4 regions of the Bradyrhizobium sp. HKCCYLS20291 genome follow, and region 2 is predicted to be linked to each of the others. Evidence: predicted binding sites of a transcription regulator. Region 2 holds the regulator's gene; each other region holds the start of a gene.
The links. The regulator PhoB, encoded in region 2, activates phosphate uptake and scavenging genes when phosphate is short. The targets are predictions, from matches to a motif close to TGTCATNNANCTGTCAT.
Positions count from the first base shown of each region.

Region 1 (5,799 bases), on a different contig from region 2:
GGCGCTGGCCGCCGGAGAGCTGGCGCGGCTTCCGCTGCAGCATGGTGCCGAGCTCGAGGATGCGCGCGGCGTCCTCGACGCGGGTCTTGATGTCGTTCTCCGGCACACCGCGATTGCGCAGGCCGTAGGCCATGTTGTTGTACACGGTCATGTGCGGGTACAGCGCGTAGTTCTGGAATACCATCGCGATGTCGCGATCCGCCGGCTCGATCGCATTGACGATGCGGCCGCCGATGTCGATCTCGCCGGACGAGATCGTCTCGAGTCCGGCGACCATCCGCAGCAGCGTGGACTTGCCGCAGCCGGAAGGGCCGACCAGCACGCAGAACTGGCCATCGCCGACCTCGACGTCGATGCCTTTGATGGCCTCGAAGCCGCCGGGATAGATCTTGCGGACGTTGCGCAGGGTGACGTTGGCCATGGGGTTACCTAGCGAATAGCGAATGGCGAGTAGCGAATAGGGAAGGACGGAGCAGGCGTTCAGGTGGCGGCGCGACCCTATTCGCTATTCGCCATTCGCTAGTCGCCCCGCTCACTTTTCCGTCTCCACGAGGCCCTTCACGAACAGCCGCTGCATGAAGATGACGACCGCGACCGGCGGCAGCATCGCCAGCACGGCGGTGGCCATCGCGAGCTGCCATTCGGCGAGCTCGTCGGTCGTCGTCAGCATCTTCTTGATGCCGATCACGATCGTCTGCATCGAGTCCTTGGTGGTGATCAGCAGCGGCCAGAGATACTGGTTCCAGCCGTAGATGAACTGAATGACGAACAGCGCCGCGACCGTCGTCATCGACAGCGGCAGCAGCGTGTCCCAGAAGAACCGCAGCGGCCCGGCACCGTCGATGCGCGACGCCTCCAGCAGCTCATCCGGGATGGTCATGAAGAACTGGCGGAACAGCAGCGTGCCGGTGGCCGAGGCGATCAGCGGCAGCACCAGCCCGGCATAGGTGTCGAGCATGTGCAGGTCGGCGACCACCTTGTAGGTCGGATAGATGCGGACCTCGACCGGCAGCATCAGGGTGATGAAGATGATCCAGAACGCGGTCTTGCGGAACGGAAAGCGGAAATAGACGATCGCGAACGCCGACAGGATCGAGATCAGGATCTTGCCGATCGCAATGCCGATCGCGGAGATGAAGGAGTTGGCGAGCAGCACGCCGACCGGCTGGCTCATGAAGCGCGAGCCGCCGACGAACACGGCGCGGTAGTAGTTCTCCAGCATGCGGCCGCCCGGGACCAGCGGCAGATTGCCGCTGACGACGGTCGCCGCGTCATAGGTCGACGCAATGAAGGCGACGTAGACCGGAAAGGCGAAGATCAGCACGCCGAGCGAGAGCACGACGTAGGCGACGAGGTCCCGCAGCGGGCGATGCTCGACCATCAGTACTGCACCTTGCGCTCGACGTAGCGGAACTGGACCGCGGTCAGTGCAATGACGATCACCATCAGCACCACCGATTGGGCAGCCGAGCCGCCGAGATCGCCGCCGAGCCGGCCGTCGGCGAACACCTTGTAGACCATGGTCGTGGTCGAGCCGGCCGGCCCGCCTGCGGTCACCGCGTCGATGATGCCGAACGTCTCGAAGAACACGTAGACGATGTTGACGACCAGCAGGAAAAACGTCGTCGGCGACAGCAGCGGGAAGATGATGGTCCAGAACCGCCGCAGCGGACCTGCGCCATCGATTGCGCCGGCCTCGATCACGCTCTTCGGGATCGCCTGCAGACCGGCGAGGAAGAACAGAAAGTTGTAGGCGACCTGCTTCCAGACGGCGGCCATCACCACGAGGATCATCGCGTGGGTGCCGTCGAGCATCGGATTCCAGTTGAAGCCCATCACGCGCAGCGGGCGGGCGAGCGTGCCCAGGGTCGGATGGAAGATGAAGAACCACAACACGCCCGCGATCGCCGGCGCCACGGCATAGGGCCAGATCATCAGCGTCTTGTAGGCCGAGGCGCCCTTGAGGTTCTTGTCGGCCTGGGTCGCGAACAACAGCGCGACGCCGAGCGAGAACACCGTGACCAGGGACGAGAACACGATCGTCGTGCCGATCGCGGTGTAGTATTCCGGTTGGGCAAACAGCGCCTGATAGTTCTCGAACCCGACGAACTCCGAATTCAGGCCGAAGGCGTCCTCGCGCAGGAAGGACTGCCAGATCGCCTGGCTGGCCGGCCAATAGAAGAAGATCAGCGTGATCGCGAGCTGCGGCGCCAGCAGCAGGTAAGGCAGCAGCTTGCCGTTGAAGACGACTGACTTTTCCATGGAGCGCGCCGCGAGAGGAACAGATGCAAGGCTTCCCCTCCGGGCGGAGGGGAAGCCCCAAGGACGGCCTTACTTCGCCGTTTTCTCGAAGGTGCGCAACATCGCATTGCCGCGGGCGACGGCGGCGTCGAGCGCTTCCTTGGCCGTCTTCTTGCCGGCCAGCGCCGCCTCGATCTCCTCCGACCAGACGTCGCGCATCTGCACCATGTTGCCGAAGCGCAGACCGCGCGAGTTCTCGGTCGGCTCCTTGTTGGTGAGCTCCTTCAGCGGCGTCTGCAAGGTCGGGTTCTTCTCGTAGAAGCCGTCCGCCTTGGTCTTCTCATAGGCCGCCTTGGTGATCGGCAGGTAGCCGGATTCCTGGTGCAGCTTGGCTTGGCGGTTGGTGTCGGACAGGAAGGTGAAGAACTTGGCGACGCCCTTGTACTCATCGGCCGTCTTGCCGCCCATCACCCACAGCGAAGCGCCGCCGATGATCGAGTTCTGCGGCGCGCCCTGGGCGTCCGGGTAGTACGGCATCGGCGCCGAGGTGAAGTCGAACTTCGCGGTGTTCTTGGCGGTGGCGTAGTAGCCCGACGAGGTCAGGAAGATCGCGCATTCGCCGGAGCCGAAGCGGCCTTCGCTGGCGCTGCCGCGGCCGGAATAGTCGTAGGTCTTGTCCTTCTGCAGCTCGACGAGGTTCTGCAGGTGCTTGACGTGGAGCGGGCTGTTGAACTCCAGCACGGTGTCGAAGCCGTCGAGGCCGTTGGCCTTGGTGCCGATCGGCACGTTGTGCCAGGCCGAGAACTGCTCGATGTTGGCCCACGAGGCCCAGGCGTTGGAGAAGCCGCAGGTGTCGTGACCGGCCGCCTTCAGCTTCTTGGCGGCCTCGAACACCTCCGGCCAGGTCTTCGGGATCTCGGCGACGCCGGCCTTCTTCAGCTCGTCCTTGTTGATCCACATCACCATCGACGACGAGTTGAACGGGAACGACAGCATGTCGCCTTTCGACGTCGAGTAGTAGCCGGTGATCGCCGGCAGATAGGCCTTCGCATCGAACGGCTCGCCGGCGTCCTTCATCAGCTCATAGACCGGCTTGATCGCGCCCTTGGCGCTCATCATCGTCGCGGTGCCGACCTCGAACACCTGCATGATGTGCGGCGCGTTGCCGGCGCGGAACGCGGCGATGCCGGCATTCATCGTGTCGGGATAGGCGCCCTTGAAGGTCGGCACGACCTTGTAGTCGCTCTGCGAAGCGTTGAACTCTTCGGCGAGCTTGTTGACGATGTCGTTGTTGCCGCCGGTCATGGCGTGCCACCACTGGATTTCAGTCACTGCGTGTGCAGGCGACACAGCGAAACCAAAGGTCGCGGAAACCAGAGCGGCGGCAGCAAATTGTCGAAGTGACATCAAGAAAGTCCTCCCGGGAAAGTCATCGTCGTTGCGGCCGTTACCAGCGCCAGATGACGGTTATGTGAATGTATAGACGTATGAGATCGAGCGCGAAAGCCATGATGGCTGCGTCGGACCAACGCGGTAAATCAAGCGCTCCGTCGCTGCGTTGCGAAGGTGCAGCGCGGCGGCGGGGCGAACAGCGAGCTAATCAGCGCGTGCGTTCCTTGCAGACAGTTCCTGCTGCGAGCAGCGCGTCGATCTCGCACTCCGAGTAGCCGAACTCGCCGAGGACGTCGCGCGCATGCTCGCTGAACTTCGGCGGGGTCGAGCGCAGGCTCGGCTTGGTGCGTTCGAGCCGTATCGGCGAAGCAACGCCCTTGTACCAGTCCTTCTCGATGATATCGCCGCGATGGATCGTGTGCGGATGGGTCAGGGCCTGGTCGATCTTCTGCACCGGCCCCGCCGGCAGGCCGGCGGCGAGCAGGCGGTCGCACAGCGGCTCGGCCTCGAACTGGCTGAAGACGGCCGCGAGCTCGACCCGCAGCGCCTCGCGATTGGCGACGCGGTCCTTGTTGCGGGCGAAGCGCGGATCGGTACCGAGTTCCGGCCGGTCGATCTCGCGCGCGAGCTTGCGGAACGTGCCGTCATTCCCGACGCCGATGAAGATGTCGTCGGTTTTGGTCGGGAAGATCGCGTAGGGAACGAGGTTCGGATGCTCGTTGCCGGTGAGCGATGGCGGCTTGCCATGCATGAAATAGTTCGCGGTGTGCGGATGCATGATGGCGAGGCCGGTCTCGTACAGCGTCACCTCCAGGAATTGGCCTTGCCCTGAGCGCTGCCGCTCCGACAGCGCCATCAGGACGCCGATCGCGGCGTAGAGCCCGGTGGTGATGTCGACCAGCGGTACGCCGATCCGCATCGGCCCGCTCTCTGGCGAGCCGGTCGCCGCGATCATGCCGGTCATCGCCTGAATGATCGCATCATAGCCGGGATTGCCGCCGCGCGGCCCGTCGGCGCCGAAGCCGCAGATCCGGCAATGCACGAGCTCGGGGAATTTCTCGCGCAGCGTGTCGCTGCCGATGCCCCACTTCTCGAGCGTGCCGGGCTTGAAGTTCTCGACCAGCACGTCGGCCGTTTCGAGCATCTTCAGCAGCACCGCGCGGCCGCCTTCGGAGGCGAGGTCGACGCCGATCGAACGCTTGTTGCGGTTGATCCCGACGAAATAGGCCGCGTCCTCGTCGTGGAACGGAGGGCCCCAATCGCGCACCTCGTCGCCGGCCGGTGGTTCGACCTTGATCACGTCGGCGCCGTGATCGGCCAGGATCTGCGTGCAATACGGGCCGCCGAGCACCCGCGTCAGGTCGATCACGCGCAGGCCGGCCATTGCGCCGGGAGCAAAGGGAAAGGTCATCTGGGAGGTCGCGAGGTTGTTGTGAACTCGCGGTCATTAAGCATTGCTACGGCGCTGGCGCAAACGAGCTTGCGCGAATGCTGCCCGTGCGAAAACACCGCGGCCGCGCTGCGGCAGGGCGCGAGTGCGACCCTGCCGCGTCGCGGAATTCAGATCAGACGACGGTCAGCTTGACGTCGACATTGTTGCGCGTCGCGTTCGAGTAGGGGCACACCTCGTGCGCCTTGGCGACCAGCGCCTCGGCGTCGGCCTTGGCCAGGCCCGGCAGCGACACGGCGAGCTCGACCGTGATGCCGAAGCCGCCTTCCGAGCGCGGACCGATGCCGACCGTCGACGTCACCGACGCGTCGGCGGGGACCTTCGGGCCGCCCTGCGAGCCCACGAACTTCATCGCGCCGATGAAGCAAGCGGCGTAGCCGGCCGCGAACAGCTGCTCGGGATTGTTGCCGGCGCCGCCGCCACCACCGAGTTCCTTCGGCGTCGACAGCTTGACCTTCAGCGAGCCGTCGAGGGTCGCAGCTTCGCCGTCACGGCCGCCGGTGGCCTTGGCGCTGGTCTTGTAGAGCACGTTCACGGACATTGGTGTTTCTCCCGGTTGGTGAAATGAATTCAGCGCGGCCATATTGCACACAATTCAATTGCACACAATAGAATTGTTCGGTAGATTATCCGTGATCGGCGCGCCGGCGTCATTGCCGATCGGGCAGGCGCCGCCCCAAGATGCCGGTCAGGATCGATCCGTGGTGACCTCGATG
Region 1 is NZ_JBNPTO010000010.1:121,036-126,834, reverse strand. It holds gene ACQR07_RS22250 (sn-glycerol-3-phosphate import ATP-binding protein UgpC) at 1-421, opposite strand, end outside; gene ugpE (sn-glycerol-3-phosphate ABC transporter permease UgpE) at 533-1,381, opposite strand; gene ugpA (sn-glycerol-3-phosphate ABC transporter permease UgpA) at 1,381-2,262, opposite strand; gene ugpB (sn-glycerol-3-phosphate ABC transporter substrate-binding protein UgpB) at 2,332-3,648, opposite strand; gene ACQR07_RS22230 (CaiB/BaiF CoA transferase family protein) at 3,842-5,044, opposite strand; gene ACQR07_RS22225 (organic hydroperoxide resistance protein) at 5,199-5,624, opposite strand; gene ACQR07_RS22220 (MarR family winged helix-turn-helix transcriptional regulator) at 5,797-5,799, shown strand, end outside.
Region 1: ugpB (sn-glycerol-3-phosphate ABC transporter substrate-binding protein UgpB) is a predicted target of PhoB. The motif match lies at 3,702-3,718, and genes of this name have one in related genera.

Region 2 (5,799 bases):
CTCCCCCCCTTGGCAACCCGCTATCCGGTCACGCACAAACATTGACCAGCTCGCCCTCTCACCTCACCGCGCCGAGGCACTCTGCGCCGCGATCTCGCGCCGCACCGCTGCTTCGAACTGGCTGGCGGGGGCGGCGAACATCAGCCGGGTCTCCTCGTGAAAGGCGGAGAAGATGCCGACCACCGTCGGAACGCCGCCGATCTCGGCGAGGATCGGCGAGCCCGAATAGCCGAAATTGGCAAGGCAATGCACGATGAGCAGCCGCGCATCCTTGGTCATGCCGGCGGTGCAGTTGCGCTGTCCGGTCGGCGAATAGCGCCGCTCCTGGCCGTAGCCGATCTCGGAGATGGTGCCGGCCTGGGTCGCCGCGGCGAGCTCGTCGCGGCTCATCACCTTCACGGGCACCGGCTTCGACGGCAACGCGTCCTTCAACACGATCAGCGCCCAATCAGCGGGTGAACGGTCGCTCGACCATTTGTCGTGCTGCGTCGGGATGAAATCCGGCGCCACGATCAGCTTGTCGGCGATCGACGACGCGGCAGGGGTGCCCTTGTTCATGCCCACCAGAAAGTGGACGTTCCCTGGGCTGACCAGCGTCACGCCATTGAACACGCAGTGCGCCGCCGTCAGCACCACGCGCGGCGCCACCAGCGTGCCCGTGCACGAGCCTCCGGTGCTGAACTGCGCCACGGTGACGACGCCGATCGCCGACGCCGGCCACGAGGTGGGATCGACGACATCGCCGAAATGATGGTCCAGACCGAGCAGCTGCTCGGCGCGCGGATTGACGATACCCGCATCGGCCGATTCCGGCTTCGGACGCCACGCCGCGATCGTCGCCTCGGCCTGCTGCCGCTGCGCGTCGTTGAGCTTGGCCCGCTGGAGCTCGCGACCGGCCGACCTGACGCCGTTGCGGCCGGCCATCACCAGCCACGCATAGCCTTGGATGACATCCCGGGTCATGACCTGACCGTCGAGCATCATCAGGCCGAGCATGTATTGCGACTGGGCAAAGCCCTGCGCGGCGGCGCGGTTGAACCAACGTCCGGCTTCGCCGTGATCGCGGGCGGCGCCTTCGCCGTTGAAATAGGCGATGCCGAGATAATGCTGTGCGACGGCGAGCCCCTGATCGGCAGCCTTGCGGTACCAGACCAGCGCCTCGGTCGGATTGCGCGGCACGCCCCAGCCGAAGGCGGTCATGAAGCCGAGATCGAACTGCGCCCGCGCATCGCCTTTGGCGGCCAGCGGCTGCAGACGGCGCAGCGCCGCCGCGGGCTGTCCATTCGCCGCAGCAGCGACGGCGTCCTCGAGCTCGGCGGCCGAGACGCTCGTGACGGCGCCGAGCAGTACGGAAAGAATGATGATGAGGGGCTTGATCAAAGGCGTCCGCTGCGACTGGCAACACCGAGATGGGTCGTCCAGCCAAGATGATCAAGACGGCGGCGGCGTGGCGGAAAGCGGACGATGAACTCCTTAATGCTTAATGCGCCCGGCCGTCAGACCTGCCCGCCGCTCACGCCTGCTCGGATTTGGCGAAGCGGTCGTCGAGCGCATAGCCGGCGCCGCGCACGGTGCGGATCGGGTCCTGCTCGCGGCCGGGATTGAGCAGCTTGCGCAGCCGCCCGATATGCACGTCGACGGTGCGCTCGTCGATATAGATGTCGCGGCCCCAGACGCTGTCGAGCAGCTGCTCGCGGCTGAACACCCGGCCGGGGTGCTCGAGGAAGAATTCGAGCAGCCGATATTCGGTCGGGCCGAGATCGATCGGCCGTCCCGAGCGCGCCACGCGGCGCTTCTCGCGGTCGAGCTCGATGTCGCCATAGGACAGGATCGTTGCGAGCCGCTCCGGGATCGCCCGGCGCAGCAGGCCCTTCACCCGCGCCAGCAGCTCCGGCACCGAGAACGGCTTGACAATGTAGTCGTCGGCGCCGGTGGCGAGCCCGCGCACGCGCTCGCTCTCCTCGCCGCGCGCAGTCAGCATGATGATCGGCAGCTGCTTGGTCTCGGAGCGCGCCCGCAGGCGCCGGCACAGCTCGATGCCGGACAAGCCCGGCAGCATCCAGTCGAGCACCACGAGATCGGGAATGCGCTCCTTCAGCCGCGTGTCGGCCTCGTCGCCGCGCCCCACCGTCTCGACCTCGTAGCCCTCGGTCTCGAGATTGTAGCGCAGGAGCGTGGTCAGCGCCTCTTCGTCTTCCACCACCAGAATGCGCGCGGTCATGTCGAACAGGTCTTTCTCAGTTGCCGGGGATCGTCGCCGTGAAGCTCGTCATGTCGCCCTTCGGACGCTTGTCGACGATCGCCTGGCCCTCGATCATGTAGAACACGGTCTCCGCGATATTGGTCGCGTGATCGCCGATCCGCTCGATGTTCTTGGCGCAGAACATCAGATGGATGCAGAACGAGATGTTGCGCGGATCCTCCATCATGTAGGTGAGAAGCTCGCGGAACAGCGAGGTGCAGATGGCGTCGACCTCCTCGTCGCCCTTCCACACCGCCATTGCCGCCGGCAGATCATGCGCGGCATAGGCATCCAGCACCGACTTGACCTGCGACTGCACCAGATCGGTCATGTGCTCCAGGCCGCGGATCAGCTTCAGCGGATGGAAATCGCTCTCCAGCGCCGCGACGCGCTTGCCGATGTTCTTGGCGAGGTCGCCGATCCGCTCGAGATCGGTCGCGACGCGCATGGCGCCGACGATCTCGCGCAAATCGACCGCCATCGGCTGGCGGCGCGCGATGGTGAGCACGGCGCGCTCCTCGATCAGCCGCTGCAGACGGTCGACCTCGGCATCCGCGGTGACGACCTTCTGCCCGAGCGCCACGTCGCGCCGCACCAGCGCATCGACGGAGTCGACGATCAGACGCTCGGCGAGGCCGCCCATCTCGGAGACGAGGCGGGTCAGATCCTGCAGGTCGCTGTCGAATGCCTTGGCGGTATGTTCACTGGCCATGATGATCTCCTGAAAGCAATGCGTCGGCGTCAGCCGAACCGGCCGGTGATGTAATCCTGGGTCCGCCGATCGCTCGGCGAGGTGAAGATCTTGTTGGTGTCGTCGAACTCGATCAGTTCGCCGAGATACATGAAGGCGGTCTTGTCGGAGACGCGCGCCGCCTGCTGCATGTTATGGGTGACGATCGCGATCGTGTAGTTCTCGGCGAGCTCCTGGATCAGCTCCTCGACCTTGGCGGTCGAGATCGGGTCGAGCGCCGAGCACGGCTCGTCGAACAGGATCACCTCCGGGCGGACCGCCACGGTGCGCGCGATGCACAGGCGCTGCTGCTGGCCACCGGACAGCGACAGGCCGGACGCGTTGAGCTTGTCCTTGACCTCGTTCCACAGCGCGCCGCCGCGCAGCGCCTTCTCGACCCGGTCGTCCATCTCGGACTTCGAGATCTTCTCGTAGAGGCGGATGCCGAAGGCGATGTTCTCGTAGATCGTCATCGGGAACGGCGTCGGCTTCTGGAACACCATGCCGACCCGGGCGCGCAACAGATTGAGGTCGAGCTTGGGATCGAGGATGTTGGTGTTGTCCAGCATCAATTGCCCGGTGGCGCGCTGGCCCGGATAGAGATCGTACATCCGGTTGAAGATCCGCAGCAGCGTGGACTTGCCGCAACCGGACGGGCCGATGAACGCCGTGACACGGTTGGTGCCGAGCGTCAGGTTGATGTTCTTCAGCGCGTGGTGATCGCCGTAGTAGAAATTCAGGTTGCGCGCGGTCACCTTGGCCGGCGCCTCGGGAAGCGACTGGCCATGCAGGAGAGCGGGATTAGGTTGGCTGACGGAAACGGACAGTTCGGTCATTTTGCGTTCCTCTCGGCGCCGAGAATGCGTGCACCGACGTTCAGAGCGAGCACGGCCAGAGTGATGAGAAGAGCTCCGCTCCAGGCCAGCTGCTTCCAATAGGCATACGGGCTCTGGACGAAATTGTTGATGGTGACGGGCAGGTTCGCCATCGTCTTGAACAGGTTCAGGCTCCCGAACTGGTTCGACAGCGCGGTGAACAAGAGCGGCGCGGTCTCGCCGGCGACACGCGCGGTCGCCAGCAGCACGCCGGTGATGAGGCCCGACCGGGCCGCGCGGTAGGCGATGCGGCGGATCACCAGCGAGCGCGGCAGGCCGAGCGCCGAAGCGGCCTCGCGCAGCGGGTTCGGCACCAGCAGCAGCATGTCCTCGGTGGTTCTGAGCACGACGGGGATCACGATCACCGCCAGCGCCAGCGCGCCGGCGATCGCCGAGAAGCCGCCCATCGGCACCACGACAGCGCCATAGATGAACAGGCCGATGATGATCGACGGCGCCGACAGCAGGATGTCGTTGATGAAGCGGATCACCGAGGTGAGCCGGTCGTTGCGGCCGTATTCGGCGAGATAGGTGCCGGCGAACAGGCCAAGCGGCGCACCGATGCCGACGCCGATCACGGTCATGATCACCGAGCCGACGATGGCATTGCGCAGTCCGCCCTCGCTGGCGCCCGGCGGAGGCGTGTCGGCCGAGAACACCTGCAGGCTCAGGCCGGCAAGGCCGTTGTAGAACAGCGTGAACAGGATCAGCGCCAGCCAGGTGACGCCGAACGCCGCGGCGGCGATGCACAGGCCGCGGATCACGATGTCCTTGCGGCGGCGGCGGGCATAGATCGGATTGACGGTGTTGACCGGCATATCGACGGTGGACATGAGCTACTTCCCCGCCTTGGCTTCGAGCCGCGCCAGCATCAGCCGGGCACTCGCGAGCACGAAAAAGGTGAGAACGAACAGCAGCAGGCCGAGCAGGATCAGGCTCGACTGATGCAGCCCGTCACTCTCCTGGAATTCGGAGGCGATCGCCGCCGAGATCGTCGTACCCGGGGCGAAGATCGAGGACGAGATCCGGAACGAGTTGCCGATGATGAAGGTCACCGCCATGGTCTCGCCGAGCGCGCGGCCCAGCGCCAGCATGACGCCGCCGATCACGCCGACCCGGGTGTAGGGGATGACCACGCTGCGCACGACCTCCCAGGTGGTGCAGCCGACGCCATAGGCGGCTTCCTTCAGCACCGGCGGCACCGTCTTGAAGACGTCGACCGAGATCGAGGTGATGAAGGGCAGCACCATGATCGCCAGGATCAACGAGGCGTTGAACAGGCTGAGATAGGACGGCGGGCCGGCGAAGATGTCCTGCAGCACCGGGATGTTGGCGCAGAGGCTGATCATGAACGGCTGGAAGGTGGTGGCCAAGAACGGCCCCAGCACGAAGAAGCCCCACATGCCGTAGATGATCGAGGGAATGCCGGCGAGCAGCTCGATGGCCAGCCCAATCGGGCGGCGCAGCCATTGCGGGCACAGCTCGGTGAGAAAGATCGCAATGCCGAGACCGACCGGAATGGCGATCAGCATCGCGATGAACGAGGTGACCAGCGTGCCGTAGATCGGACCGAGCGCGCCGAGCACCGGCGGATCGGCCGAGGGCGCCCAGCGCTTGGTCAGCAGGAACTGGAAGCCGTATTCCTTCATCGCCGGCCAGGCGCCGATGACCAGCGAGATGATGATGCCGCCGAGGATGAGCAGCACCGAGATCGCCGACAGCCGGGTAATCCAGTAGAACGTCACATCGCCGAGCTTGAAGGCGCTCAAGGCGCGGGCGCGGTCGTAAGGCCCTGCAGAGGCAGCCATATCGCTCACCTCGGATTGAACGGCCATTTCCGCCAACTCAGCCCCCTGTTTGTTGGACACGCTGGAGATCCGTGAGACCCGTCGGCCTCCTCCCACGGTGGGGAGGAGGCCGTTACCGATGTGCTGAGATCAGCTCTTGATGTC
Region 2 is NZ_JBNPTO010000005.1:338,311-344,109, forward strand. It holds gene ACQR07_RS14485 (trypsin-like serine protease) at 64-1,380, opposite strand; gene phoB (phosphate regulon transcriptional regulator PhoB) at 1,514-2,221, opposite strand; gene phoU (phosphate signaling complex protein PhoU) at 2,238-2,954, opposite strand; gene pstB (phosphate ABC transporter ATP-binding protein PstB) at 2,984-3,808, opposite strand; gene pstA (phosphate ABC transporter permease PstA) at 3,805-4,680, opposite strand; gene pstC (phosphate ABC transporter permease subunit PstC) at 4,684-5,682, opposite strand; gene pstS (phosphate ABC transporter substrate-binding protein PstS) at 5,785-5,799, opposite strand, start outside.

Region 3 (5,799 bases), on a different contig from region 2:
GGCCCCCGAGGCGAAACGACTTGTCATTGTCTTCTGGCGGAAGCGGCATGACGACGGGATCAAGCGTTGGGCTCAACAGGCCGCGGCGAAATTGATCATCGGCCAGATCGTTGACGGCAGGATGCGCCATCAACGCATTTGGCCGGGCGATCAGATGTGAGGGCAACGGGACGGTCTCGGCAAGCGATTCGGAACCATCCGAACCACCATCGCTGTGATGCCGCCGCGGAGCGTATTTGCTGAGCTCCTCGGCGGCCCAAGGCGCCGTCGGCTTGACTGATTGGTTCTGAACTGGAGCACTCATTACTAGCCTCCTGCCTCCCACGATCGAGTCGTGGAAGAGATCGTCAGGGCGTCAGGCGCGCGCAATCCAACCGAGGTTCGCATATTGAAGCGGAGCCGGGAAGCGGCACCAACGCTCCTGCCGATACGGTTTCCTTCCGACATGCGCGTCACCCCTTTTGCGCGTCCTGGTCACAATCGTTCTTCTTACCTTTAAGCTGATCAATGTTCTTGGCGGGAAGGGTGAGTAGGTGAGGCTATTCTATGGAAATTTCCCGGCCGGCTCGCTGACCCGATGCTCGCAGTACGCGAAACCGCTGAGAAAGATGCGCGGCGCGGGAGCGGGAGTTGGAGTGTTTGGATACCATCGCGTCGTTCGTACTGTTGTGTTCGCGTCGCTTTGACGCGACATATGCCGCGTGGCGGGCCTTGGGGCGATACAACCAATGCGCGAAGCGTCCCGGACAAATGCGGCCGGACAAGGCCGGCCGTATTCACAGATCGATCGTTTTTTTCGGCCGACAAGGGCATGGACGCGGCCTTTATCCCTACCGGCAACCGACCGAAGCGTGACCGCCGAATTGACGTCAGCTTCCGGCGATCGGCCAGCTCTCGACGATGCTGAAGCGGCTCGCAGGGCTCGGCTGCCGGAACAGCGCGATCCGGTCGATGACGAGCTTGGCGAGGCCGAGCGCCGCGAAGCGGTCTTGCAGCATCGCGAGAATGGGACGCCGCCGCTCATCGGAAAGCCGACAGGTCAGAGTCATGTGGAAGCGAAAATCGTCCATGACATAGGGATAGCCCCAGCGGTCGAGGTGGTCGCGCTGGCGCGGCGTCAGCAAATCCGGCTTGCGGCGGGCGCGGTCGTCCGCGCTCATGGGGGCCCGGAAGGGCTCGAACGTCTCGACGCAAGCGGCCGCGAGTTGCTGCAGGTCAGGTGATCCTTCGCCGGGGATCACAGCGATGAAGCCGCTGATTGCGTCCACGACGGGACGGATGATCGGCACGGTCTTCCAAGCCGCCGCAAAGGCGGCGCAGGCGGCGCACAGCTCTGCTTCGGTGCTGGCGTCGTTCAGCGGAAACGGCGCCTTCAGCGTGGCATGGAAGCCGTATTTGCGGGCGTCCGCGGTCAGCTCGGCCCAATCCGGCAGCGCATCGACGACCTCGCTCGGAAACGGCCGTTCGCTGCCGGTCCACGCATCGTAGCCGAGCAGATCCGCACCAAACGCGGCCAACGCCATCTCCGGCGCCGGCGCGTAGTAGATCGCATAACGCGGGACGTCGGCCATCGAAGCTACTCCGCCGCCATCGCGCGAGTCGCCGCGCCGTTACCGAGGCGCCCGACCTCCGTGAGATAGACCAGCCGGCCCGCCGCGATCACCGCGACGACGCGCGGACGCATCGGCATGCTGTCGTCGACAAGCACGATGTCTGCACGAGCCCCGGCGGCGAGAGCGCCGCGGTCCGACAAGCCGGCCGCGCGCGCAGGGCCGGCGGATATCAGATTCCAGGCCTGCGCCAAGGGCAATATGCCGTCGGCGGCGAGGCGATAGGCGGCCAGCAGCGGCGCGGGATAGTAGTAGTCGGACGCCAGCACCGAGCACAGGCCCTTGGCGATCATGTCGCTCGCCCTGGTCCAGCCGGTGTGGCTGCCGCCGCGCACGACGTTGGGTGCGCCGAACACGATGGCGTCGCCGCCAGCGGCGGCCTCGCGTGCGGTCTCCTCGTTAACGGGAAACTCCGCGATCTCGACACCCTGTCCGCGGAAGGCGCGGCGCATCTCCGGGCTCTCGTCGTCGTGCGACAGCATGCGGATGCCGGACCGGCGCGCCATGGCGGCGAGACGCGCGACGGAGGCCGGCACGGCATCGGCGCGGGACACGATATCAGCGACGAGACGATCGAACGCCTCGCCGGACAGGCCGGTGCGATCGACCATGCGCTGCCGCTTGTGCGGCTTGTCGAGGCTCGCGACGGTCGAAGCCATATGATCGTTGAAGGCGAACAGGTCGATGCGGCGCGCCGCGAGCAATCGGCTGATTTCGTCCTCGTCGTCGAGATTGAAAGTCTCGTGGCGCAGATGGAAGCGCGTATCGGCGGCAAGCCTCGGCCTGAGGCTTTCGATCGCCTCGAGCAATTGACGCGCATTGCCGGCGCTGCGCAGGCCGGGTTCCCACGACCACGTCGTGGCGTGGAAAACCGTGGTGATGCCGTTGCTGATCGCCTGGCGGTCGCTGTCGACGAGCGCGACGTCGATCGGGAAATCGACGCCGGCGCGCGGCATCATCTGGCGCTCGAACGCATCGCCGTGGATGTCGACGATCCCGGGCAGCACCGTGAGGCCGGATGCATCCAGATCGAGATCTGCGCCTCGCGTCGCGCCATCGAGGCCGGCGATCACGCCGTTCGATATCTGCAGCGATGTGTCGGCAAGGTCGGAGCCGATCAGGCAGCGGCCGGAGAAGATGGAAATGTTGGTCATTGGGCGGCACTTTGCCGCACAAGGCGCCCGCCGTCGAGAGCCGCTTCGTATTTGTCCAGGAACGCGCCGATCTCGAGCCCCCGGAAATCCGGCAGCGCCGCGCGAAGTGCGTCATGGGTCCAATCCCACCAAGCGAGCGTGACGAGGCGCTGTTCGATATCGATCGGGAAGCGCCGCTTGATCACCCGGGCGGGATTGCCGGCGACGATGGTGTAGGGGGGCACGTCCTTGGTGACGACGGCACCCGCCGCCACCACGGCGCCGGTGCCGATGTTGCGCCCCGGCAGCACGATCGCGCCATGGCCGATCCAGACGTCGTGACCGATGTCGACGTGATGCTGCCTGCGCCAGGCGAAGAACTCCGTGTCGTCGGCTTCACCTTCGAAATAGGCGCTGGCGCGGTAGGTGAAGTGGGCCTGGGTCGCACGATGCATCGGATGATTGCCCGGATTGATGCGGGTCATCGCCGCAATCGAGCAGAATTTTCCGATCGTCGTGTAGGTGATCTGGGCGTCGTTGACGACATAGGAGTAGTCGCCAATCGTCACCTCGTGAAGAATGCTGCGGGCTCCGACCTCGCAATAGGCGCCGAGGCGCGTCTCGTGGAGTTTTGCGCTGGCATCGACGGTGGGTGCAATGGAAAGCGATTTGCCGGCCATGTCTGGTTCTATTCCTTTGGAAATCGACAACAAGGTCTAAGGTGCTCGTCATGACAGTTGCGTGACACGATGATGACGGCGCTGCCGCCGATGTGGATGAGGGAGCCGGCGTAAGCGGACTGTCATATAACTGTTGAGTCCAGACGCTAGCGATGGGGCAGAGCGAGGCGTCTGGAGAATTTCATGCTGGTGGTCAATGGTCTGACGTGCCGTTTCGGCGCGAAAGCCGCGGTCGACAATGCGTCCTTTTCGGTGGCGCCCGGCAGCTTCGTCGGCGTGATCGGACGCTCGGGCGCCGGAAAATCGACCCTGCTGCGCTCGATCAACCGGCTCAGCCCGATCAGCTCCGGAAAAGTTCTGTTCAAGGATCTCGACGTGACGGCGCTGCGCGGCCGCGAGCTGCGGCAGTGGCGCGCGCGGTCGGCGATGATCTTCCAGCAGTTCAACCTGGTCGGCCGGCTCGATGTTCTCACCAACGTTCTGATGGGCCGGCTTGCCGAGGTTCCGTCGTGGCGCTCGCTGGCGCAGCTGTGGCCGGCGGAGGATGTTGCCATGGCGTTGTCCGCGCTCGAGCAGTTCGACATGGCGTCGCTGGCCGCGCAACGTGCCGATCAATTGTCGGGAGGACAGCAGCAGCGTGTCGCGATCGCCCGCGCATTGGTGCAGAACCCCGAGATCATCCTGGCCGACGAGCCGATCGCCTCGCTCGATCCGCGCAACACCCGGATCGTGATGGACGCACTGCTGCGCATCAACAAGCATTTCGGAATCACGGTGGTCTGCAACCTGCATTCGCTCGATCTGGCGCGCAGCTATTGCGATCGCTTGATCGGCATGGCCGCTGGACGCGTGGTCTTCGACGATTTGCCCGCCGCGCTGACGGCGCAGATCGCGCGCGAGCTCTACGATCTCGAGGCCGACGACGTCATGGATAGCGTCCGGCCCGTGCCACCCGTAACCGTTCCGGCTTTCGGCGAAGCCGCCGTGGCCTGAGGCGTGAGTCACGCTGATTTCAGCCGTCGCATCTCGCGGCGGCCCAACCGTACGACAGCAACAAGAGGATTTGCCATGATCAATCGTCGCGTCATCCTGGCGGGCGTTGCCGCGCTTGCCTTCGCCGGTTCGGCCTCGGCCGAGGATTGGAAGACGAAATATCCGGAGCTGACCTTCGCGGTCATCCCGGCCGAGAACGCCTCCGGCGTCACCGAGCGCTGGACGCCGTTCGTCAACTACCTGTCCAAGGAGCTCGGCACCAAGGTGACGCTCCGCATCGCCAACGACTATGCGGCCGTGATCGAAGGTCAGCGCGCCGGCAACATCCACATCGCGAGCTACGGCTCAGCCTCGTTCGCCCGTGCGCGCCTGACCGGCGTCAAGATCGATGCCTTCGCCAACGACATCAACGCCGACGGCAGCACCGGCTATTATTCGGTGTTCTTCGTTAAGACAGCCAGCCCGTACCAGAAGGTCGAAGACCTCAAGGGCAAGAATCTCGGTCTGGTCGATCCGAACTCGACCTCCGGCAACAACGTGCCGCGCTTCGAACTCAACAAGATGGGTGTGACCGATGCCGAGACCTATTTCAGCAAGGTGGTGTTCGCCGGCAGCCACGAGAACGCCGTCCTCGCTCTCGCCCAGGGCACCGTCGACGTCGCAGCCAACCAATGGACCAGCGACAACGACTCGACGCTGGCGCAGATGCTCACCAAGGGCATGCTGAAGAACGCCGACGGCTCGCCGATGAAGAAGGAAGACTTCCGCATCATTCACAAGTCGGCGCCGATCATCAACGGCCCCTATGCCTATAATTCGGATCTGCCCGCGGATCTGAAGGCGGCGATCGCCAAAGCGTTCTTCGATGCCCCGACCAAGGACAAGGCTGCGTTCGACCGTCTCTCCGACGGCCAGAAGAAGGGGTTCCATCCGGCCACGACGAAGGACTGGGATGGCACGATTGACCTGATCAAGTTCGTCGACAGCCTGCGCAAGAAGGCGTCCTGATCCGAACTGCCTGCGACGGTGAGCCGGGCCTGTAAAGGCCCCGCTCTTGTCGTGCGGCAAACCGAGTCGTCTTGAAGCAAGGACAGCAAAGGCCCGATGACGGTCGCCGTTTCCATCCTTCCGAGCCAGCAGCTTGCGGCTCTGAACGACGCCTATCGCCGGGCGGTCGCGCGACGCCGCCTGCGGTTTGCGGTCTCGATGGCGGCGTTTCTCGCCGTTCTCCTCGTTGCCGCCGTCGGCGCCGAGGTCAATCTGGCGACGCTCTTCACGTATTTCGGCAACTTCGTCAGCTATTTCGACCGCCTCTTCACGCTCGATGACGGTCACCGCGTCTGGACCAATTTTCCCGAATGGTTCTGGGGCTTCAGGAAGTGG
Region 3 is NZ_JBNPTO010000002.1:437,969-443,767, reverse strand. It holds gene ACQR07_RS06060 (sel1 repeat family protein) at 1-130, opposite strand, end outside; gene ACQR07_RS06055 (DUF1045 domain-containing protein) at 870-1,571, opposite strand; gene ACQR07_RS06050 (alpha-D-ribose 1-methylphosphonate 5-triphosphate diphosphatase) at 1,577-2,764, opposite strand; gene ACQR07_RS06045 (DapH/DapD/GlmU-related protein) at 2,761-3,423, opposite strand; gene phnC (phosphonate ABC transporter ATP-binding protein) at 3,607-4,416, shown strand; gene phnD (phosphonate ABC transporter substrate-binding protein) at 4,492-5,424, shown strand; gene phnE (phosphonate ABC transporter, permease protein PhnE) at 5,521-5,799, shown strand, end outside.
Region 3: phnC (phosphonate ABC transporter ATP-binding protein) is a predicted target of PhoB. The motif match lies at 3,474-3,490, and genes of this name have one in related genera.

Region 4 (5,799 bases), on a different contig from region 2:
GGTAGTTGCCGAAGATCATCTTCAGGATCGACGACTTGCCCGCGCCCGAAGGTCCCGCCAGCACGACGCATTCCCCGGCCCTGACCTGGAACGACACGCCGCGCACCACGGGCAGCAAGATGCCGCCCTGCAGGTGCATGGTGAAGGTCTTCTCGGCATTTTCGATATCGATCATCACGGTCATTGCATGAGGCTCATGGCGGCAGGATCGAGGATACGAGGAGCTGGGTGTAGGGCTCGCGTGGATCGTCGAGCACCTGGTCGGTGAGGCCGGTCTCGATCACCCGCCCCTCCTTCATGACCATCACACGGTGCGACAACAGCCGCGCCACGGCCAGATCATGCGTGACCACGATCGCGGCGAGGCCGAGCTCGTTGACGAGGCTGCGCATCAGGTCGAGCAGGCGGGCCTGCACCGACACGTCGAGCCCGCCGGTCGGCTCATCCATGAACACCAGCCGCGGCTCCGTCACCAGGTTGCGCGCGATCTGCAGCCGCTGCCGCATGCCGCCGGAATAGGTCCGCGGCGCATCGTCGATGCGGCCGACATCGATCTCGACCCGCGTGAGCCAGGACGAGGCCGTCTGCCGGATGCGGCCGTAGTTGTTCCAGCCGACGGCCATTAGCCGCTCGCCGACATTGGCGCCGGCGGACACCGCCATGCGCAAGCCCTGCGACGGGTCCTGATGCACGTAGCCCCAGTCGGTCCGGAACAGGAAGCGCCGCTCAGCCTCGCCAAGCTGCGCGAGATCGCGCAGCACGCCGTCACGCATCCGATAAGACACGTGGCCGCCGCTCGGCGTGAGCTGCGCCGACAGCATCTGCAGCAGCGTCGACTTGCCCGACCCGGATTCGCCGACGATGGCGAGCACCTCGCCCGGATAGAGCACGAACGACACGTCGCGGCAGGCCGACAGCCGGCCATAGCTCTTCGTCAGGCCTTCGGCGACCAGCAGCGGCTGATCGGTGGCACGGGTCACCTCAACCATGGGCGGCTTCCTTGTGCGGGGCTGCGTTCTCCGTGCCGCGATGTCCGGCCGCCTGCCGGCCTTCGCAATAGTCCGTGTCGGAGCAGACGAACATGCGGCTGCCCTTGTCGTCGGTCACGATCTCGTCGAGATAGGAGTCCTCCGCGCCGCACAGCGCACAGGGCGCATCGAACTTGTAGCGCGTGAACGGATGATCCTCGAAGTCCAGCGAGACCACCGACGTATACGGCGGGATGGCGTAGATGCGCTTCTCGCGCCCGGCGCCGAACAGCTGCAGCGCCGGGCAATTGTCCATCTTCGGATTGTCGAATTTCGGCGTCGGCGACGGATCCATCACGTAGCGCGCATTGACCTTCACCGGATAGGCGTAGGAGGTCGCGATGTGGCCGAAGCGCGCGATGTCCTCGTACAGCTTGACGTGCATCAGCCCATACTCGGCCAGTGCATGCATGCGCCGCGTCTCGGTCTCGCGCGGCTCGAGAAACCGCAGCGGCTCGGGGATCGGCACCTGATAGACAAGCACCTGTCCCTCGCGCAGCGGCGCCTCCGGGATGCGGTGGCGGGTCTGGATCACGCTCGCCTGTTCGGTCGACGTCGTCGTGGCGACGCCGGCGGTCTTGGCGAAGAACTTGCGGATCGAGATCGCGTTGGTGGTGTCGTCGGAGCCCTGGTCGATCACCTTGAGCACATCGTCCGGGCCGAGAATGGCTGCGGTGACCTGCACGCCACCGGTGCCCCAGCCATAGGGCATCGGCATCTCGCGGCTCGCGAACGGCACCTGATAGCCGGGAATTGCGATCGCCTTGAGGATCGCGCGGCGAATCATCCGCTTGGTCTGCTCGTCGAGATAGGCGAAGTTGTAGGTCGGCGCGTTCATTCCGCAGCCTCCTTCAGCGCGGGAGCGGCGTTGGCGTCGGCAAATTCCTGTCGCAGCTTGCGCAGCAGGCCGAGCTCGGACTGGAAGTCGACATAATGCGGCAGCTTCAGATGCTCGACGAAGCCCGTGGCCTGCACATTGTCGGAGTGCGACATCACGAACTCCTCGTCCTGCGCCGGCGCGATCACATCCTCGCCGAGCTCGCGTGCGCGCAGCGCGCGGTCGACCAGCGCCATCGACATCGTCTTGCGCTCGCTCTGGCCGAACGCAAGGCCATAGCCACGTGTAAAACATGGCGGCTCGGTCGCCGAGCCCTTGAACTGATTGACCATCTGGCACTCGGTCAGTTCGACCGATCCGAGCGGCACCGCAAAGCCGATCTCCTCGGCGAAGAACTCGACCTCGACCTCGCCGAAGCGGATCTCGCCGGCGAACGGATGGTTGCGGCCGTAGCCGCGCTGGGTCGAATATCCCAGCGCAAGCAGAAAACCCTCGTCGCCGCGCGCGAGATTCTGCAGCCGCAGATCGCGCCCTGCAGGAAAGGTCAAGGGATCGCGCGTGAGATCGCCGACCGGCGCGTCGGCCTCCTCTGCGGGCGACGGCTCGATCAGTCCGTCCTGGCCGAGGATGTCGGTGACACGCGGCATCGGGGCGTCGGAGGTTGCCGCGAGACTCGGCGCTTCCGGATCACCACCCGCAGCCAAGCTGGGGTCGAGCAGCCGGTGCGTGTAGTCGAACGTCGGTCCCAGCACCTGGCCGCCTGGAATGTCCTTGAAGGTCGAGGAAACACGCCGCTGCACCCGCATTGCACCGGTATCGACCGGCTCGGTGGCGCCGAATCGCGGCAGGGTCGCGCGGAAGGCGCGCACCAGGAAGATCGCCTCGATGAGATCGCCCCGCGCCTGCTTGATCGCCAGCGCCGCCAGCTCGCGGTCATACAGCGAGCCCTCGCTCATGACGCGATCGACCGCGAGCCCGAGCTGCTCGGAAATCTGCGGCAGCGACAGCTCAGGCACGTCGCGCGCGCCACGGCGCGCATGCGCCAGCAGCCGATGCGCGTTCTCGATCGCGCGCTCACCACCTTTGACGGCCACATACATGCGTCAGGCTCCTGCAGATGCGAGTCGGGTGGTGCGCGGAATTGCGACCAGTGAACGGTCGTCGACTAGGATCACGTCGATGCCGCGCGGAAACAGCTGCTCGTTGATCGACAGCCGGTCGAACAGGTCGGCAGGCTCGAGTATCACTGTGAGCGATGTCGTGCGACTGATCCCTGGACCACGCAGATGAAAGGTCCGGCCTCGGGACAGACTCGGCACCTGCAGAATCAAGGTCGTCGACCGGTCTGGATATTCGGGCGTGCCCAACGCAAACGAGGAGAGATCCGGCAGCATGGCCGACTCCGCGATCAACGCGAAGCTGGCCGCATCCTGCCGGTCCACGATCGGCGCACCGGTGTGAAACCGCAGCCAGGCACCGACATCAGGCGCGCTGGCGAAAGCCGGATCGAGCCAGAGCGGTGTGTCCTGGTCCAGCAAGGTCAGCGCAATCGCCGCGACGCCGGCCATCATCGACGGAGGACGACCGACCTCATCGGCGACCGGCATCACCTGCCCCGGCCGCGCCATCGCCTCCATCACAGTGCGAAAGGTCGATTGCGCCGACAGCACCTTGTCGGCGAACCCCGGCTGCAGATCGACGTTCGCCGCTGCCATCACCCTTCTCCCCGCACCATCGTGTAGAAATCCACGCGTGTCGCCGCAGCTTCCGCGGCGGTTCGCTTCCACCCCGCCTGCATCTGCGCCCGCAGGGGAGCCACGACCTCGGTCTCGATCGCCTCGGCATGTTCAGGTGACTGCAGCAGCGCGTCGCACAGCGCGATCAGATGCGCCTTGTCGCCATCGCGTCCGAGCACGTAGCCGAACCCAACCTCGCCGCTCGCGAGCCGGACGGCGGCACGCGAGACAGTCGCCTCGCCGAGATTGAACGGCGCACCGTCGCCACCGACCCGGCCGCGCAGCATGACCAGACCATTTTCGGGCGTTCGCAGATCCTGATGCGGCGGGACAGCGACATCGTTCATCCGCGTCGCAATGTCGGCTGCCTGCACATGCGCCAGCACCCGCATCGCCTCCCGCCGCCTCTCGCGCATCGCGATCTCGCCGCTCATCACCATCCTCGACCTTGCCCGGCTGAAGTTGTCTATGATAATAGACAACTTGATAAGAGAGCGCCATGACTGTTTGATGACATGGCCGTGATTTCCACGATCCGCGCGAGGAGCTGCGATTGAGCATGCAGAACGCCGATTCGGGCGTCGCCCTGTGGCGCCGGGTCGCCGACGGCATCGAGCGCGACATTGCCGATGGCCGCTTCGCCGCCGGGACGCGCCTGCCCGGCGAGACGGAGATCGCGGAGACCTACCGGGTCAACCGCCACACCGTGCGGCGTGCGCTGGCGACGCTGGCAGAGCGCGGGCTGGTGCGCGCGGAGCGCGGTAGCGGCACTTACGTGGAAGCCCCTCGCTTGTCCTATCCGCTGCGCTCGCGCACCCGATTCTCGGAGATCGTGGGCGCGGGCGGCCGCGAGCCGCGGGGACAGCTGATCGCAGCCTCCGAGGAGCCCGCCACGCGCGAGCTCGCGCGCCTCCTGGGATTGAAGACCGGCACGCCACTCGTGCGCATCGACGCGCTGCGCTTTGCCGACAAGACGCCGATCTGCGTCAGCACGTCGTGGCTATCGGCCGAGCGGTTTCCGGATGCGGGACAGGTGTTCGCCGCGACCCGCTCGATGACCGCGCTGCTGGCGCATTACGGCATCCGCGATTATCGCCGCGGCTCGACCCGCATCACGGCGGCCATCGCGGATGCGAGCGATGGCGCGCGGCTCGAGCTTGCGCTCGGACGACCGGTCCTGGTGGTCGACAGCACAGACGTCGATGCCGACGGCACGCCGCTCATCAGCAAACGCTCGCGCTTCGCGGCCGAGCGCGTGACCTTCGAGGTGGAAGGCTAGTCCGCCTCAGGCCACGGCGCGGCGCCCAATGATGGCAAAGCGAAGCTTGTTCGAGATCCAGTCGATCGCCGCCACGGCCACCAGGATCATCAGGATCAGGAACGACACCTTCTGCCATTCGAGCACGCGGATCTGCTCCGCAAGCTGCAGACCGATGCCTCCGGCGCCGACGATGCCGATGATGGTCGCCGAGCGCGTATTGGATTCGATGAAGTAGAGCACCTGGCCGGCAATCACAGGGAGCACCTGCGGCAGCAGGCCGAAGCGGATCTCATGCAGCGCATTGCCGCCTGCGGCGCGCACGCCTTCAACCTGCTTGCGATCGGCGCTCTCCATCGCCTCCGAGAACAGCTTGCCGAGCGCACCGAAATCGGACACCGCGATCGCGAGCACGCCGGCGAACGGCCCGAGTCCGACGACATTAATCCAGACCAGCGCCCAAATCAGCGTGTCAACGCCGCGGATGGTGTCGAACAGCCGGCGCACGGGAAACCGGAAGATTGCTGATGGAATCACGTTTCGCGCCGCAAGAAGGCTGACCGGAAACGCGACGCAGGCCGCAAGCGTGGTGCCGAGCACTGCAATCGACAGCGTCTCGCCGAGCGCCTTGAGATAGGTCGGCAGCGACGCGCCGGGATCTGGCGGCAGCATCAGGCGTGCGATCCAGCCGAGCTGGCTCAGACCCGCCAGAATGCGCGACGGCGAGAACTCCAGGTCCACGAGGCCGAAGACGAACACTGCAAGCGCGAGCAGCAGCACCAGTGGCGTCGCCAGCCGCGCCGACATCGGCCGATTGAAGACCTGCGGATAGCGCTCACGAAGCTGCACCTGATCCGGCGTATCCGGGAGGCTCATGTCCGCACCTCCGCGCCGAACAGCCGGCCGCGGAGCCAGCCGGTGCCGATGTCGATCAGGAAC
Region 4 is NZ_JBNPTO010000002.1:431,631-437,429, forward strand. It holds gene phnL (phosphonate C-P lyase system protein PhnL) at 1-184, opposite strand, end outside; gene phnK (phosphonate C-P lyase system protein PhnK) at 195-989, opposite strand; gene ACQR07_RS06000 (alpha-D-ribose 1-methylphosphonate 5-phosphate C-P-lyase PhnJ) at 982-1,866, opposite strand; gene ACQR07_RS06005 (carbon-phosphorus lyase complex subunit PhnI) at 1,863-2,966, opposite strand; gene phnH (phosphonate C-P lyase system protein PhnH) at 2,970-3,581, opposite strand; gene phnG (phosphonate C-P lyase system protein PhnG) at 3,581-4,036, opposite strand; gene phnF (phosphonate metabolism transcriptional regulator PhnF) at 4,156-4,881, shown strand; gene phnE (phosphonate ABC transporter, permease protein PhnE) at 4,888-5,736, opposite strand; gene phnE (phosphonate ABC transporter, permease protein PhnE) at 5,733-5,799, opposite strand, start outside.
Region 4: phnF (phosphonate metabolism transcriptional regulator PhnF) is a predicted target of PhoB. The motif match lies at 4,102-4,118, and genes of this name have one in related genera.